One region of the Erwinia rhapontici genome, then DNA from elsewhere that is predicted to be linked to it. Evidence: predicted binding sites of a transcription regulator. Region 1 holds the regulator's gene; the other holds the start of a gene.
What was found. The regulator LexA, encoded in region 1, represses DNA repair genes until DNA is damaged. The targets are predictions, from matches to a motif close to TNCTGTATGTACATACAGNA.

Region 1 (7,673 bases):
ACGGACAGACGCTGTGCCATGGTACGGCTCTCTTTTTCCAGCGTGCCACGGTTAATTGCGGGTTTCGCGCTGAGGATAGAGAAGGTAATCGAGTAACGTTGCAGGGTTTCGCGCACGCCGGCAGCCAGCAGTTGCAGGGTGCGGAAACGACCGGCACTCAGACGCAGACTACTCTCTTCAGCAATCAACAGCCCCTGACGGGCCATTTCAGCCACCAGTGAGTCGAGTACCTGGCCCAGTTCATCGGTGCTCCAGCGCAGGAAAAGCTCACTCTTCAGCATTGGGTAGATCACCGTGACCTGGCGCAGAAGCTCGGCGCGGGTGATTTCACGGTGCTGCATCAGAATGGCGGCAATCAGCGACGGCATCACCAGCATGTGATGAATGTTGTTGCGATAGTAGGTCATCAGCACGGCCTGCTCACGCGGCAGTACCACGATCTCGCCGATGCTATCCTGCTCCAGCTCGAATTTGTTCATGCTCAGCGCATGTTCCAGCAGTGCCTCTGGCGTCATATCCGGCACGGTGGAATCAGGCGAGTACGGCACATTGCGCAGCAGTTGCACATAACAGTCGAGCTGTTCGGTCAGCTGCTCGCGGGTCATCGAACGCTGGCGTGATGCCAGCAGCGCAGTCACACACAGGTTCATGGCATTGGCTGCCCCTGCATTGTTAATCCGCACCATGACTTTCTGCGCGATGTCGTTCACGGCCGGGGTTAACCAGGCTGGACGCTGGGCTTCAATAGGATCGATAGCCTCACGCCACTCTGGTACCTGCTGATTCAGATACGCGACCAGCGGCAGCGGCTCACCAAAGTTCACATAGCCCTGACCGAGATTACGCAGCTTACGCAGCCCGCGCACCATCGACATAAAGCCTTCTTTCTCTTTGGTCGCACCGCGCAGCTCTTTGGCGTAAGTTCCCACTTCCATCACGTGTTCGTAACCGATGTAAATCGGTACCAGCGTAATAGGGCGGTTACCTCCACGCAGCATCGCCTGAATCGTCATCGACAGGGTGCCGGTTTTCGGATCCAGCAGGCGGCCTGTACGTGAACGGCCGCCTTCCACGAAGTATTCGACGGAATAGCCACGGGTGAACAGCTCACCAAGGTATTCACGGAACACCGTGGAGTAGAGCTTATTGCCCTTGAAGGTACGACGAATAAAGAAAGCGCCCAGGCGACGGAAAATCGGGCCCGCTGGCCAGAAGTTCAGGTTGATCCCGGCTGCAATATGCGGCGGCACCAGACCCTGGTGATACAGCACATAGGAGAGCAGCAGGTAGTCCATATGGCTGCGATGGCAGGGCACGTAGACAATTTCATGTCCGTCCTGTGCCAGCTGGCGCACGCGCTCACCGCCGTTAACGTTAATCCCCTGATACAGCTTGCTCCAGGTCCAACCCATGATACGGTCGGTCAGACGAATCGCTTCGTAAGAGAAGTCAGCTGCGATCTCTTCCATCAGCTCAACGGCATTCTGCTGGGCTTTTTCATGGGAGATTTTTTTGCTGCGTGCTTCGTCTTCAACCGCTTTAGCGATCGCTTTAGACTGCAACAGCTTGTTGAACAAGTCCTGGCGCACAGGCAGACGCGGCCCCACAGCCGCTAAACGCTGGCGGGCAAAGTGCATACGCGCCACACGGGCCAGCTTCTGCGCGATGATTTTATCTGTACCGTGCTCGGTGGCCATATGGCGCAGCGATACCATCGGTGAGAAGCGCACAAAACTGTCACGTCCCAGCCAGATGACGGCAAAGAATTTCTGGATACCATTCAACATGCGCAGATGCGGCTGTTCGTCACCCTGTACCTCACGGCCCGGCGCACGACCAAACATCACTGATACCGGCACCATTTGCACATCCAGATCGGGATGATTGCGGTGCAGATCGAGATAATCGTGGAACAGCTTGACCGACTCAAGATTCGGAACAAAGTACGGGAACAAGCGCGGGCCATCATGAATAAACACATGGCGTGGCAATACCGTACCGTCGATCTCCAGAAGTTCCAGAGGATCGGGCAGGTCTTGTTTGCGACACTGCTCACGCAGTGCAAGGAGATCGGCCTTTGAATCATAAGGCAGCACATACATAATAGGGCGCGACGTATCAAGCCCGAGTTCGGCAACCGGCTCAGCCGGAATTGCTTTACTTTTTACCAGTAGTTTTACTGGAAGATTCAATAAGTTATAATATAATTTACGCCAACCTGACATAGACAACATGAAGCCTCTTGTTAGCAAAGCGCCGCAAGCATACCAGAAAGCGCCAACAGAATCTGTGGTGTTAAAAAACCTGTAGTTCCACTCATTGACGTTAAACTTCTCAAAGGGTTCCCTGATTATGGCAAATAATGTCACCGGACTGACGCGAATCATAAAAGCAGCCGGGTATTCGTGGAAAGGCATCCGCAGCGCGTGGCAGCATGAAGCCGCTTTTCGTCAGGAAGCCGTCGCGGCGATCATTGCGATTATCATTGCCTGCTGGCTGGACGTAGATGCCATTACCCGTGTGCTGCTGATTGGCTCGGTCATGCTGGTCATCATTGTCGAAATACTCAACAGTGCCATCGAAGCGGTCGTCGACCGTATCGGCAGTGAAATACACCCCCTTGCAGGCCGGGCCAAAGATATGGGTTCTGCGGCCGTGCTGTTGACTATCTTGCTGGCAATTTTTGTTTGGATCATGCTGTTAGTGCCACATTTGCGATGAGTTTTCCAAAAATCGCCACAAACTGCATTTCGCCCAACTTTAGGTTTTCAATGTCTAAATACCTGTATATACTCACAGTCGACTGTATAAACAACCAGGGGGCGGAATGAAAGCACTAACGGCGAGGCAGCAGCAGGTTTATGACCTGATTCGCGACCACATTAATCAAACTGGTATGCCGCCGACGCGCGCAGAGATCGCTGCGCAACTTGGTTTCCGTTCCCCGAATGCGGCTGAAGAACACCTGAAGGCCTTAGCCCGTAAAGGCGTGATTGAGATCGTTTCTGGTGCTTCCCGCGGTATTCGCCTGATGATGGAAGAAGAAGACGGTCTTCCACTGATTGGCCGGGTTGCCGCCGGTGAGCCACTGTTGGCAGAGCAGCACATTGAAGGGCACTACAAAGTTGACCCTGACCTGTTCAAGCCTGGCGCTGATTTTCTGTTGCGCGTCAGTGGGATGTCGATGAAAGACATCGGTATTATGGACGGCGATCTGTTAGCGGTACATAAAACTGAAGATGTGCGTAATGGGCAGGTTGTGGTTGCGCGCATTGATGACGAAGTGACAGTGAAACGCCTGAAAAGGCAGGGTAATACGGTGCAACTTTTACCAGAAAACCCGGACTTCAAACCTATCATTGTCGACCTGCGTCAGCAAACGCTGACTATTGAAGGTCTTGCTGTCGGCGTTATTCGCAACGGCAACTGGCTGTAATCGTTACTCCCCGCTAAATCCTGCGCGCTGCTTCTGTGGCGCGTATTATCATCTGTAATCGCTTTAGCTCTGATGGGTTCTGATGAAACTGCTCACCTCTGCGGATAAAAGCCTCTGGCGGCTGGCGCTGCCGATGATCCTTTCTAATATTACCGTGCCACTGCTTGGTCTGGTCGATACCGCCGTGATCGGCCATCTTGATAGCCCGACGTATCTTGGTGGGGTGGCGATCGGCACGACCGTAACCAGCTTCCTGTTTATGCTGCTACTGTTTCTACGCATGAGCACCACCGGGCTGACTGCCCAGGCATTTGGAGCCAGTGATAAATCCGCACTGGCACGTGCATTGATGCAGCCGCTGCTGCTCGCTCTGCTGGCCGGCCTGCTGTTTATCCTGCTAAAAACACCCATCACTCACTTTGCTCTGGGCCTGACCGGTGGCAGCGAAGACGTTCTGCACCAGGCGGCACTGTTTATGCAGGTGCGCTGGCTCAGTGCTCCCGCAACGTTGGCCAATCTCGTGCTGCTTGGCTGGCTCCTTGGGGTGCAGTATGCGCGTGCCCCTGTGATCCTGCTGGTGGTGGGTAATCTGGTCAATATCCTGCTGGATCTGTGGTTTGTTATTGGCCTGAAGTGGGGTGTACAGGGCGCGGCAGCGGCTACCGCAATAGCTGAATATGTCAGTTTTATTGTTGGTCTGCTGCTGGTATGGCGGGTGATGAAACTGCGTGGTCTGTCAGTAAGGTTGATGCTGAGTGCCTGGCGCGGTGATGTGGGGCGCCTGCTGCGCTTAAATCGCGACATCATGCTGCGTTCTCTGTTGTTGCAAATCTGCTTTGCGTCGCTGACTATCTTTGGTGCCCGTCTGGGGAATGATGTGGTGGCGGTCAACGCGGTATTGCTGATGTTCCTCACCTTTACCGCCTATGCACTGGATGGCTTCGCCTATGCGGTTGAGGCCTGTTCTGGAGAAGCCTATGGCGCGCGCGACAGTAAGCAGTTACTCAGCGTCTGGCATGCTGCCTGTCGGCAGTCGTTACTAGTCGCAGCAGGGTTTTCTCTATTTTATGCCCTGTTTGGTGAGCAAATTATCGCGCTGCTGACGTCTCTGGAACCGCTTCGCCAGCTTGCCGATCGGTATTTATGGTGGCAGGTGCTGATGCCATTAGCGGGTGTGGGCTGTTATTTGCTGGATGGGATGTTTATCGGTGCCACCCGCGCCAGTGAGATGCGCAACAGTATGGCCGTCGCAGCACTGGGCTTTGGTTTGGCGCTGTTTAGCGTGCCGTGGCTGGGTAATCATGGTCTGTGGCTGGCAGTCACGTTGTTCCTGCTGCTGCGCGGTGTCTCCCTGTGGGTCATCTGGCGTCGTCACTGGCGTAAGGGAACCTGGTTCGCGCAGTGACACATTTGGTTACGTAACGCGCCGCTTCGCTAGTTCACTGAATTCTAGGTGTTTTTAGTGATTTCTACCGCTTTTGCCAGCGGGTTAACGGCCAGTGCGTGGTTTCTCTACTACAATTATCTTTGTCTCAGGCAAATAACCAGATGATTGTCTGGTTTAACAGTTGGTTTTTGAGGCATTAAAGCTGTTTTAACCCAAGGTAGAGGAATCACATTATGAATAAAGACGAAGCCGGCGGTAACTGGAAACAGTTTAAAGGTAAAGTGAAAGAACAATGGGGTAAGCTGACCGATGATGACTTGACGGTCGTTGAAGGTAAACGCGATCAGTTGGTGGGTAAAATTCAGGAACGCTACGGCTATCAGAAAGATCAGGCCGAAAAAGAGCTGAGTGATTGGGAAACCCGTAACAACCACCGCTGGTAAAAACAGCGGACCCTTTCAGGACGATGCTCCTACCCAGGCACAAGGACAGTGCCACTCACCTCTTTCTCCTCCCTCACAAAATTTGACTAACGCCCGCGTTTTTTACTCTGCACACTATGATCGTGCTGGCACGCATCCTGATGTGTGCAGGCTTCAATCTCCCCGCATTTTTCACAGAAACCATGCGCCTCAATCACGCTATGTCCCAGGGTAAAACCGGACTTCAGGGCCAGCGATTTCAAAATATCTTCCACGCCATTAGCATGCTGCTCGGCCACTGAACCGCAGCGGTCACAAATCAGCATGGCTGAGGTGTGTGACGGTTCTTCAAAGTGATGACAAACCACATAGCTGTTGGTGGACTCCACGCGATGGATAAAGCCCTGCTCCAGCAGGAAGTCCAGCGCACGGTAGATGGTAGGAGGCTTTGCCTGAGGTTCAGAGGCACGCAGTAAGTCCAGCAGATCGTAGGCGCTGATGGCCCCATTCTGCTCACTCATCAAACGCAGAACTTCAAGACGCTGCGGCGTGAGTCGCACGCTGCGTTGCTGACAGATAACTTCCGCCTGCGACAGGATTTTTTCAGCACTGGTCATATTCATTGTTCCCCCTCAGGCCATATCAGGATGTTATTTTATCACGTCTGCAACAAAACGCCGAGTTCACCTTCAGGCGGCCCTCTGTCACGTGCACAGACTCAACCCTTTACTGGTATTGCTGATAAGTGCAGAAGGTAAAAAAAATTTAATCATTGTTTTGAGTGCACCAGGGCCATTATTTTTTAATGCAGTATCGTTAATCTGATTTGCAGGGCTTAAGGTTCATGACTACCTTTTGCAAAGGGCTGTGTGCGTTTGGTACTGAAATAAACAGATGCAAAACGTTCAACTGTTAGCGTGATAACAGATTAATAAAATGGCAATGACCTGATAAGCCCACTCATCTTCTCTCAATTCACAGCAATGAAATGGTGCCTTTATGTTCATTATTCAGGCATTCGGTTATGCGTGTCTTTGCGCATTCGCTTTTTCATTTTTTTATGGTGGGTTTGGGGTCAATGGCAAATAAATTCAATAAATTAATCGGTTTTTCCGCACCAGTGGTATTACCCGCTCTGTTGTTTACTCCGCTGAGTGCGCTTGCCGCCGGTAACTATTTCGATGCCCGCAATGATGCGATGGGCGGGGTGGGGGTTGCCTCTTCCAGCTACGGTTCGGCGGTGCTGGCGAACCCGGCGCTGATGACCAAAGCAAAACCGGAAGACAGCGTCAGTATTATCCTGCCAGCCGTCGGTGCGCAGATCAGCGACAAAGGAAAACTGGTCGATAAGGTGGATGACCTGACCAATGCTGTCGACAGTTACAAAGACCTGGCGAATAACTTCGTCTTCCCCACGGATATCCCCCGCGCCCAGTCGGCTGCCGGTGATCTAGCCGATCGTCTGCGCGAGATCAAAGGGCAGAAGGCATGGGCAAATGCCGGTGCTGCATTTGCAGTGACGGTTCCGAATGAGGTTCTGCCTTTCGCGTTTGTCACCAAAGCTTACGGTACGGCTTCCGTGGTAACCGATGTCACGCAAAGCGACATCGATTATCTGCAAGGTATTGCCGATGGCACTAACATTCCGACGACGGCGGGACTGAACAGCCTGACTTCTGCCGGACTGGGACGTGCAGCGGTGGTTTACGATATGGGGATCGCCGTCGCGCATGAGTTCGATTTCGGTGGTCAGCCGGTGTCGCTGGGCATCACGCCAAAGCTGCAAAAAACCACGCTGTATAACTACAGCGCCTCGGTATACAGCTATGACAAGTCAGACTTCACCAACGGCAATTATAAAAATACCAACACCGGGTTTAACCTGGATGCGGGCGCCTCAACCGACCTCGGTGAAAACTGGACGCTGGGCCTGAGCGCGCAGAACCTGATCTCACGTGATATTGATACCAAAGAGGTCAGCGGCTACAAGGATACCTATCAAATCCGTCCGCTGGTCACCTCCGGCGTGGCATACCATACCGAGCGCCTGACAACGGCACTGGATGTGGACCTGACCCCGACTAAGCGCTTTAAAACGCAACAGGACAGCCAGTATGCTGCCGTGGGTGCGGAGTATCGTTTACTGGACTGGCTGCAACTGCGCGCCGGTTACCGTGCTGATGTGAAGTCCAATGACACTGATGTCTTCACGGGCGGTTTTGGCCTGTCACCGTTTAACAAAGTACATCTGGACCTTGCCGGGATGGTGGGGAAAGACAATACCTGGGGCGCCGTTGCCCAGTTGAACTTCACTTTCTGATAGTCCGGATGGTCTTTAGGAGGGCAACCCTAAGGGGTTGTCCTCACCCTTACTGGTTTTTCCTCGCACTTTTCCTGATATTCATCTTTGCTCACTCAATCGAACAGA
Region 2 (7,673 bases), 2.5 Mb from region 1:
ATAGCACGTGACAGAACCGCGCCGCCGGCGCCGGACAATCCTTCAAACAGGCGTGCCAGCAGAAGCTGGTGGATATCCTGCGCCAGCGCACAGCCGATCGATGCCACCAGCAGCAATACCAGTGACAGCAGCAAAGGACGAATGCGGCCATATTTATCACTCAAGGGGCCAAAAAACAGCTGCCCAAGACCGAGGCCAAGCAACCCGGCGGTCAGGCTCAACTGGGCAGTGGCCGTTGGGGTGTTCAGGTCCGTGGCCAACTCTGGCAGAGCGGGCAGATAGAGGTCGATGCAAAGCGGGCCCAGGGCCGCCAGCAGTCCGAGCGTGATGGCATAGCCAAGACGTTTGGGGTGTACAGGTGTCATGATTCCTCTGATTTAAAAAGAAGGTCGTTAATGTGTTGATATAAGGTGTAGAGGCGCTCGGGTGAGGCTTTTTGCGGTGTCAGCCGACGATAAGAGGTGCCTTCAACCATCACGGCGAGGATCTCGACGCTGGCCCGAACCCGTTCGGCACTGAATTCGGGATGCAGGCGGGAAACTTTCTGACAGGCATGGCTGAACATGCGCTCATCAGCATCAGCTATCATTTGTGCCACGCGCGGGTTACGGGTGGCTTCGGCAGCCACTTCCACCATCAGCGCTTCATCATCTTCATCCTGAGCTTCACGCCATGCCAGCATCCTTGCCAGATGAATATTGCTGCTGGTGGCGAGCATCTCCTGCACACGGGAGTCAATAATTCGCTTCACGATTTCCTGGATAATCGCATCTTTATTGGTGAAATAACGATAAATCTGGCCGACACTCAACTGCGCTTCAGTGGCCAGTTGCGCCATACTGGCGGCATGAAAACCATGCTGACGGAAACAGCGACGGGCGGCGATAATGATTTCATCCTGGCGCAGACGATGGCGGGCATCACGGGCTTCTGTTTGTAGGCTCACTGGTGCTCCACTGTCAGGTAAAACGGTCCTGTAAACGCGGATGACGCAGATCAGGATAGTCAGTGCGAATGTTCATTCTCAATCTGTAGATTATAAGCACCCTACGGAGGTAACTGATAATAATTTGACGCCAAAAAGTTGAAAAATCTGTATTTCTATTCCAGGCTTAACGTTACACGGATAAGACACGAGGAAGAATAAATGCGTAAAATGACGGGATTGATAGGTGCCGCAGTAGCACTGGCTGTGTTATCTGGTTGTACAGCTTACGACCGCGCTGAAAGCTATGCGACGAAACCAGTCGTACAGGATGTGAAAAAAGGTATGACGCGTCAGCAGGTTCGTGATATTGCCGGCCCACCATCAACCGAAATTACGATGGTACATGCGCGTGGTACGTGCCAGACCTATGTGTTGGGTGAACGTGACGGCAAGCAGCAAACCTACTTCGTTAGCTACGCTGACACCGGTCGCGTAATGAACTACGGCTTCCAGAGCTGTAAAGAGTACGATACCGATCCTCAGGTTAATCAGTAGCAGATTGTCTGAATAAAAAGAGGCCACTTCGGTGGCCTTTTTTTATACGGCGTTTTCTTCTGTCGTTTATGCTGGAACACTTAATGCTTTCTGGCTGCGTGACCAGATGCGGTGCATCGCCAGTGCTGCTACAAAATCGCTCATTAATTTACCTTCCGCTTTGCTTTCCGTAATAATGCCTTCCTCCTGTTCGTCGTCAGTCAGACCAAAGTGCGCCGCAAAGCGCCGTGCATCTCCACTCAGACCGATCACTTTCAGGTGTTTATAAGCCTCCAGAAGGAAATAGCACGCATCGCCGCGCAGCAGCAGCGCATCGATATTGCCATCCGGAACGATGACAGCATCAAAAGCGAGTGAGGGCAACGCGCTAAAGGTGCCATCCACGGGAAGTGAGGAACCATCGCTGGCGGTTACCTCGCCCATGTGCGCCGCCAGCAGTTTTGCATGTACGCCATGTTGTTTAAGTGCCAGAAAAATAGCCAGCGTATCAGCAGCATCAACGCCATCGCTGACAAGCAGAGCAACCTGCCGGCCTTTGATATTGCCGCTGGGAACAGCATAAAGGCTCAGGCTGGCATCTTTTTTCAGACCATTAATGTCCTTAGGAGGGGCGGTCTGCATCTGCTCATCGGACAGCGTCACACCCAGATGTTCAGCCACACCGGTGGCGAGAGAGATATCAATATGCGTCAGCTGATCCACCACGCGTTCGCGGATAGCACTACGGCTCACCTTACTTAATTCAAAGGAGAAGGCTTCAATAATGTGCTGCTGTTCTACGGGCATCTGGCTGAGCCAGAACAGCCGTGGCTGAGAGTAATGCTCATCAAATGTGGGGCTGCGCTCACGGACTTTATGACCTTCAATGCGTTCCTGGTAGCTTTCGAATCCACCCCGCTGAGCCGCAGGAGGGGTTTCCCTCGGCCAGTTGTCATTAATCGAGTTAGGTTCGTAGTTGGCCGGGTTGGTATCGATATCCATGCGATGCATACCCTGACGCTGAAAGTTGTGATAAGGACACACCGGGCGATTGATGGGAATTTCGTGGAAGTTAGGCCCACCAAGACGACTGATTTGCGTATCGGTGTAAGAAAAAAGGCGTCCCTGAAGCAACGGGTCATTGGTGAAGTCCATGCCAGGAACGATATGGCCTGGATGGAAGGCGACCTGTTCAGTTTCGGCGAAGAAGTTATCCGGGTTACGGTTCAGTACCATCTTGCCAATCAGCTCTACGGGGACCAGTTCTTCAGGGATCAGCTTGGTGGCATCCAGCAGATCAAAATCAAACGCAAACTCATCGCTCTCTTCTACCAGCTGTACGCCCAGTTCGTACTCAGGGAAATCACCGGCCTCAATAGAGTCCCACAGATCACGACGATGGAAATCCGGATCGCGGCCGCTGAGTTTCTGGGATTCATCCCATAGCAGTGACGCTTTACCTGCCACCGGTTTCCAGTGAAAACGCACAAAGGTGGCGTGACCTGCGGCATTGATAAAGCGGAAGGTGTGAATACCAAAACCTTCCATAGTGCGATAGCTGCGCGGGATGCCACGGTCGGACATTGCCCACATAACATTGTGCAGGGTCTCGGGCTGAAGCGAGACATAATCCCAGAAACTGTCATGAGCGCTACCGCCTTGCGGCATTTCATTATGCGGTTCGGGCTTCACTGCATGGACAAAGTCAGGGAATTTGTGCGCATCCTGAATGAAGAAAACCGGGGTATTGTTACCCACTAAGTCGAAGACACCTTCATCGGTATAAAACTTGGTGGCGAAACCGCGAATATCGCGCACGGTATCGGCGGAACCCGCACCGCCCTGAACCGTTGAGAAACGGACAAAAACGGGGGTAACAGTATCAGGTGAGGTCAGAAAACTGGCTTTAGTGATATCACTCATATCACGGTAGGGCTGGAAATAACCATGTGCAGCCGAACCGCGCGCATGAACAACCCTTTCCGGAATTCGCTCATGGTCAAAATGGGTGATTTTTTCGCGCAGAATGAAGTCTTCGAGCAGGGTTGGACCTCGAGTCCCTGCGCGCAGTGAATTCTGGTCATCCGCGATCCGCGTGCCCTGATTGGTGGTCAGGGGCTGATTTTTTCCGCTCTTGCGAAAGGGGTCAAGTGCATCAACTTTAGTGTTGGCAGGTGAGGAAAGGTGGCCGCTATCCGGGCGTTCGTTTTTTTTTGACATAATACACTGCTCCAGTGACGGGCTTTCGGGTACCAGTAACTATAGAACAGTGAGCGATATACGCCTGCAAAATGGAGGGATAAGTCAAATTGATGGCAGGAAATAAAAAAGGGCCGGCAGGATACCGGCCCGTAAACGGCAATTAACGGTGAGCTAATTCGGCTTCGTTATCCGCATCGGTATTCAAAATCTTCTTATCCGTTTGCTTCAGCCACTGACTGGTCAGTGTTCCGGCAGTCATGGAGCCGTTAACGTTCAGCGCAGTACGCCCCATATCGATCAGCGGTTCGATGGAGATCAGCAAAGCGACCAGGGTGACAGGCAGGCCCATCGCCGGCAGTACGATCAGAGCAGCAAAGGTGGCACCGCCGCCAACGCCTGCCACACCCGCAGAGCTAAGGGTGACAATGCCGATCAGCGTGGCAATCCACATCGGTTCGAACGGGTTGATGCCAACGGTTGGCGCAACCATCACGGCCAGCATGGTCGGATAGAGACCGGCACAGCCGTTCTGACCGATAGTGGCACCGAATGAGGCGGCAAAGCTGGCGATGGATTCAGGAATACCCAGACGGCGGGTTTGAGCCTCAACGCTCAGCGGGATAGTGGCGGCACTGGAACGGCTGGTGAAGGCAAAGGTAATCACTGGCCACACTTTGCGGAAGAAGCGCAGTGGATTTACACCGTTAACCGACAGCAGCAGGGCGTGCACGGCGAACATAATCGCCAGGCCAAGATAGGATGCCAGCACGAAGCTACCCAGTTTAATAATGTCGCTGAGGTTGGATGTGGCGACGACTTTGGTCATCAGCGCCAGCACGCCGTACGGCGTCAGCTTCATAATCAGGCGGACCAGCTTCATCACCCACGCTTGCAGCGTATCGATGGCTTTCAGAACACGCTGACCTTTTTCGGCATCATCCTTCAGCAGTTGCAGCGCGGCAACACCGAGGAAGGCCGCGAAGATCACCACACTGATAATTGACGTCGGATTGGCACCGGTCAGATCGGCAAACGGATTCTTCGGAACAAAAGAGAGCAACAGCTGCGGCGCACTGAGGTCAGCAACTTTGCCGACGTAATTATTTTGGATCGCAGCCAGACGCGCACTTTCCTGCACACCCTGCACCAGTCCACTGGCATTCAGGCCAAACAGCCAGGTAACAAAGATCCCGACTGCCGCTGAAATCGCGGTAGTGAACAGCAGAACACCAATCGTCAGCAGGCTGATTTTACCCAGTGATGACGCGTTGTGCAGACGGGCAACTGCGCTGAGGATAGAGGCAAATACCAGCGGCATAACAATCATTTGTAACAGCTGAACATAGCCGTTACCGACGAGGTTAAACCAGCTGACCGACTCTTTAATGATCGGGCTGTTTTCGCCGTAGATCGCGTGAAGGGCCAGCCCGAACAGTACCCCGATCACCAGACCGAACAGCACTTTCTTTGACAGGCTCCAACCTGTGCGACCGGTTTTTGCTACCAGCAGCAGCAGGGCGACAAACGCCACAAGGTTAATGATTAGCGGAAAGTTCATTCCCATTTTCTCCCAATAAATACGGACTACAATGTCGCCATGCTGGTGACAATTAATTTTTGACGCGCAGAAAGTAAAAACAGTGGCGGAATGGTATCAGCTACTTATGGTGCAGCCTTATATCCAGATGGAATTATTTATAACTTTCCGGTGTTATTTGAACACTTAATCAACCCTTCGTTTATTAATTAATCGCTCAATGTGATATTGCGCGGAGCTGACCACCTGGTTTGTCCAGCTGGATGCACCAAAAGGTAGCGAGCTGGGGGGGAACCAGATGGCATAGCCGACTAAAACCAGGCACAGGGCGCGCTCCAGCTGATTGCCTTTTTGGCTGTTCAGCACGGGCAAACGAAAGCGCCAGCGACAGGGCCAGAGCAGCGGCACGCCAGCGGGTGTCAGCATGTCGGCGACGATGTGGCTCAGATAACCCAGCACCATCCCCTGAAAAGCATCCGCTGGAATCAGCCAGGCGTCCGGGAGCTTTAACTGCAACAGGGCAACGCCCCCGACGACTGCCAGCAGGCTGTGGGTGAACCCCCGGTGGCCAAACGCACGGGCGATAGGATGCGATAGCCACCTCAGGCGCTGGCCCAGAAACGACTTCGGATGGTCGATATCGGGCAACAGGCAGGTCAGCAACGTAGCGGGGATAATGTGCCACCAGTCTGCGCTGGCCAGAACGGGAGTGAGTTCGGCACGTTTCGCAAAAATTGCACTGGCGATGGCAAAAATAAGATGGCCTTCGGCCGTCATGGGAGTACCTGGCTGCATAACTGTCAATGCATCCAGTATAGGGAATATATACAGTAGAATAAATATGTGACGCTGTAACGAAAGATAAATAATTTGGCATTAATCGTGCGGTGAACAAAGCGTGAGCGGCTTTTGTTCACCGCAGCGCATTAACGTGCCAGCCAGCCACCGTCTACCGCCAGCGTATAGCCATTGACGTAGTCAGCGGCCGCAGAGGCGAGAAATACCACCGGGCCCATCATATCGTCACTTTGACCCCAGCGTCCGGCAGGGATGCGATCCAGAATTTGCTGATTCCTGTCTTCATCGTCACGTAGCTGTTCCGTGTTATTGGTGGCCATATAACCGGGGGCGATGGCATTGACGTTGATGCCATACTGCGCCCATTCATTGGCCATCAGGCGCGTGAGCCCCATCACGGCGCTTTTTGACGCCGTGTAGGACGGCACCCGGATCCCCCCCTGATAAGAGAGCATTGAAGCGATATTGATGATTTTACCCCCACGCCCCTGGCGAACAAACTGGCGGGCTACCGCCTGTGAGAGGAAAAACAATGTCTTGCTGTTAACGTTCATTACGTCATCCCAGTCACGTTCGCTGAAGTCGAGCGCGTCTGCCCGGCGAATAATCCCGGCATTGTTGACCAAAATATCTAACTGTGGGCAGGCGGTCAGCGCCTGATCCATCACGCTCTCAAGGCAATGGCTGTCGGAAAGGTCTGCCGTGATGCTGACAAACCGTCGCCCGGTGGCCATGACTTTTTGTGCAGTCTCGCTGGCAGAGGAGCGATTAACACCAATAATATCGCATCCTGCCTGGGCCAGCCCAAGCGCCATTCCCTGACCAAGACCGGTGTTACAGCCGGTAATCATGGCCACTTTGCCTTCAAGATTAAATGTGTTCAGGATCATCGTGGCTCCTTATAGATAAGTGGGCACGCGCCATGGCAGAGATGACATAACGGATATGCGCGAGCCGGTTAACGGAGCATAGGCAGAAGCGGGGATGAATTCAACAAAAATGAAACGATGTTTTATTTATTTTAACGGCAATGGGTGATAATAAAAAACCAGGCGGACGCGTTGCCGCCTGGTACTGACTCAGCGTCCGTGCAGATGCTGTGCTGTAAGCTCTTCAAGGCTGGCGAGTTTTACGTCAGCCAGTGACCAGCGCAGATCGGCGGCATGAGCGGCATCCGGGACGATGATAGAGCGCATACGTCCTGCTTTGGTGGCGATCATGCCGTTAAATGAGTCTTCCAGCGTCACGCAGTTGAGCGGATCCACGCCCAGGCGGGCGGCCGCATCCAGATAGACCTGCGGGTGGGGTTTACTGTAAGGCAGCGCCTCTGCCGAGGCCAGGACCTCAAAGTACTGGCGCAGGTTGAACATCTCCAGCACACGTTCCAGCATAAATAGCGGTGAGGCAGACGCGAGGCCGATCTTCAGTCCCTCGGACTGACAGAGCTGTAATGCCTGTTCAACGCCGGGCAGGAGCGGCCGGGTTTCTTCGACCAGACTCAGTGCCCGTGCGATGACTCGCTGGGTGACTTCGGCCTGGGAGGGGCCTTTCCACGGCAGGTTTTCATACCACATGCGTACCACCTGATCGATACGCAGACCCAGCGCATCCGGCATTTCACCGCGACGGCTGAGGTCAACATCAAGGGTGGTTAAGATATCCAGCTCGGCTTGT

Region 2: LJN55_RS10315 (metal-dependent hydrolase) is a predicted target of LexA. The motif match lies at 5,997-6,016, and genes of this name have one in related genera.

What each region holds. Positions count from the first base shown of each region.
Region 1 covers NZ_CP085627.1:4,663,918-4,671,590, reverse strand. Annotated here, with positions in the region: gene plsB (glycerol-3-phosphate 1-O-acyltransferase PlsB) at 1-2,225, opposite strand, end outside; gene LJN55_RS21530 (diacylglycerol kinase) at 2,353-2,721, shown strand; gene lexA (transcriptional repressor LexA) at 2,828-3,436, shown strand; gene dinF (MATE family efflux transporter DinF) at 3,519-4,841, shown strand; gene LJN55_RS21515 (CsbD family protein) at 5,057-5,266, shown strand; gene zur (zinc uptake transcriptional repressor Zur) at 5,353-5,862, opposite strand; gene LJN55_RS21505 (conjugal transfer protein TraF) at 6,324-7,565, shown strand.
Region 2 covers NZ_CP085627.1:2,186,491-2,194,163, forward strand. Annotated here, with positions in the region: gene LJN55_RS10290 (multidrug effflux MFS transporter) at 1-365, opposite strand, end outside; gene LJN55_RS10295 (TetR/AcrR family transcriptional regulator) at 362-946, opposite strand; gene osmE (osmotically-inducible lipoprotein OsmE) at 1,148-1,483, shown strand; partial or broken gene katE (catalase HPII) at 1,550-3,631, opposite strand; gene LJN55_RS10310 (L-cystine transporter) at 3,825-5,222, opposite strand; gene LJN55_RS10315 (metal-dependent hydrolase) at 5,388-5,978, opposite strand; gene kduD (2-dehydro-3-deoxy-D-gluconate 5-dehydrogenase KduD) at 6,128-6,889, opposite strand; gene hxpB (hexitol phosphatase HxpB) at 7,079-7,673, opposite strand, start outside.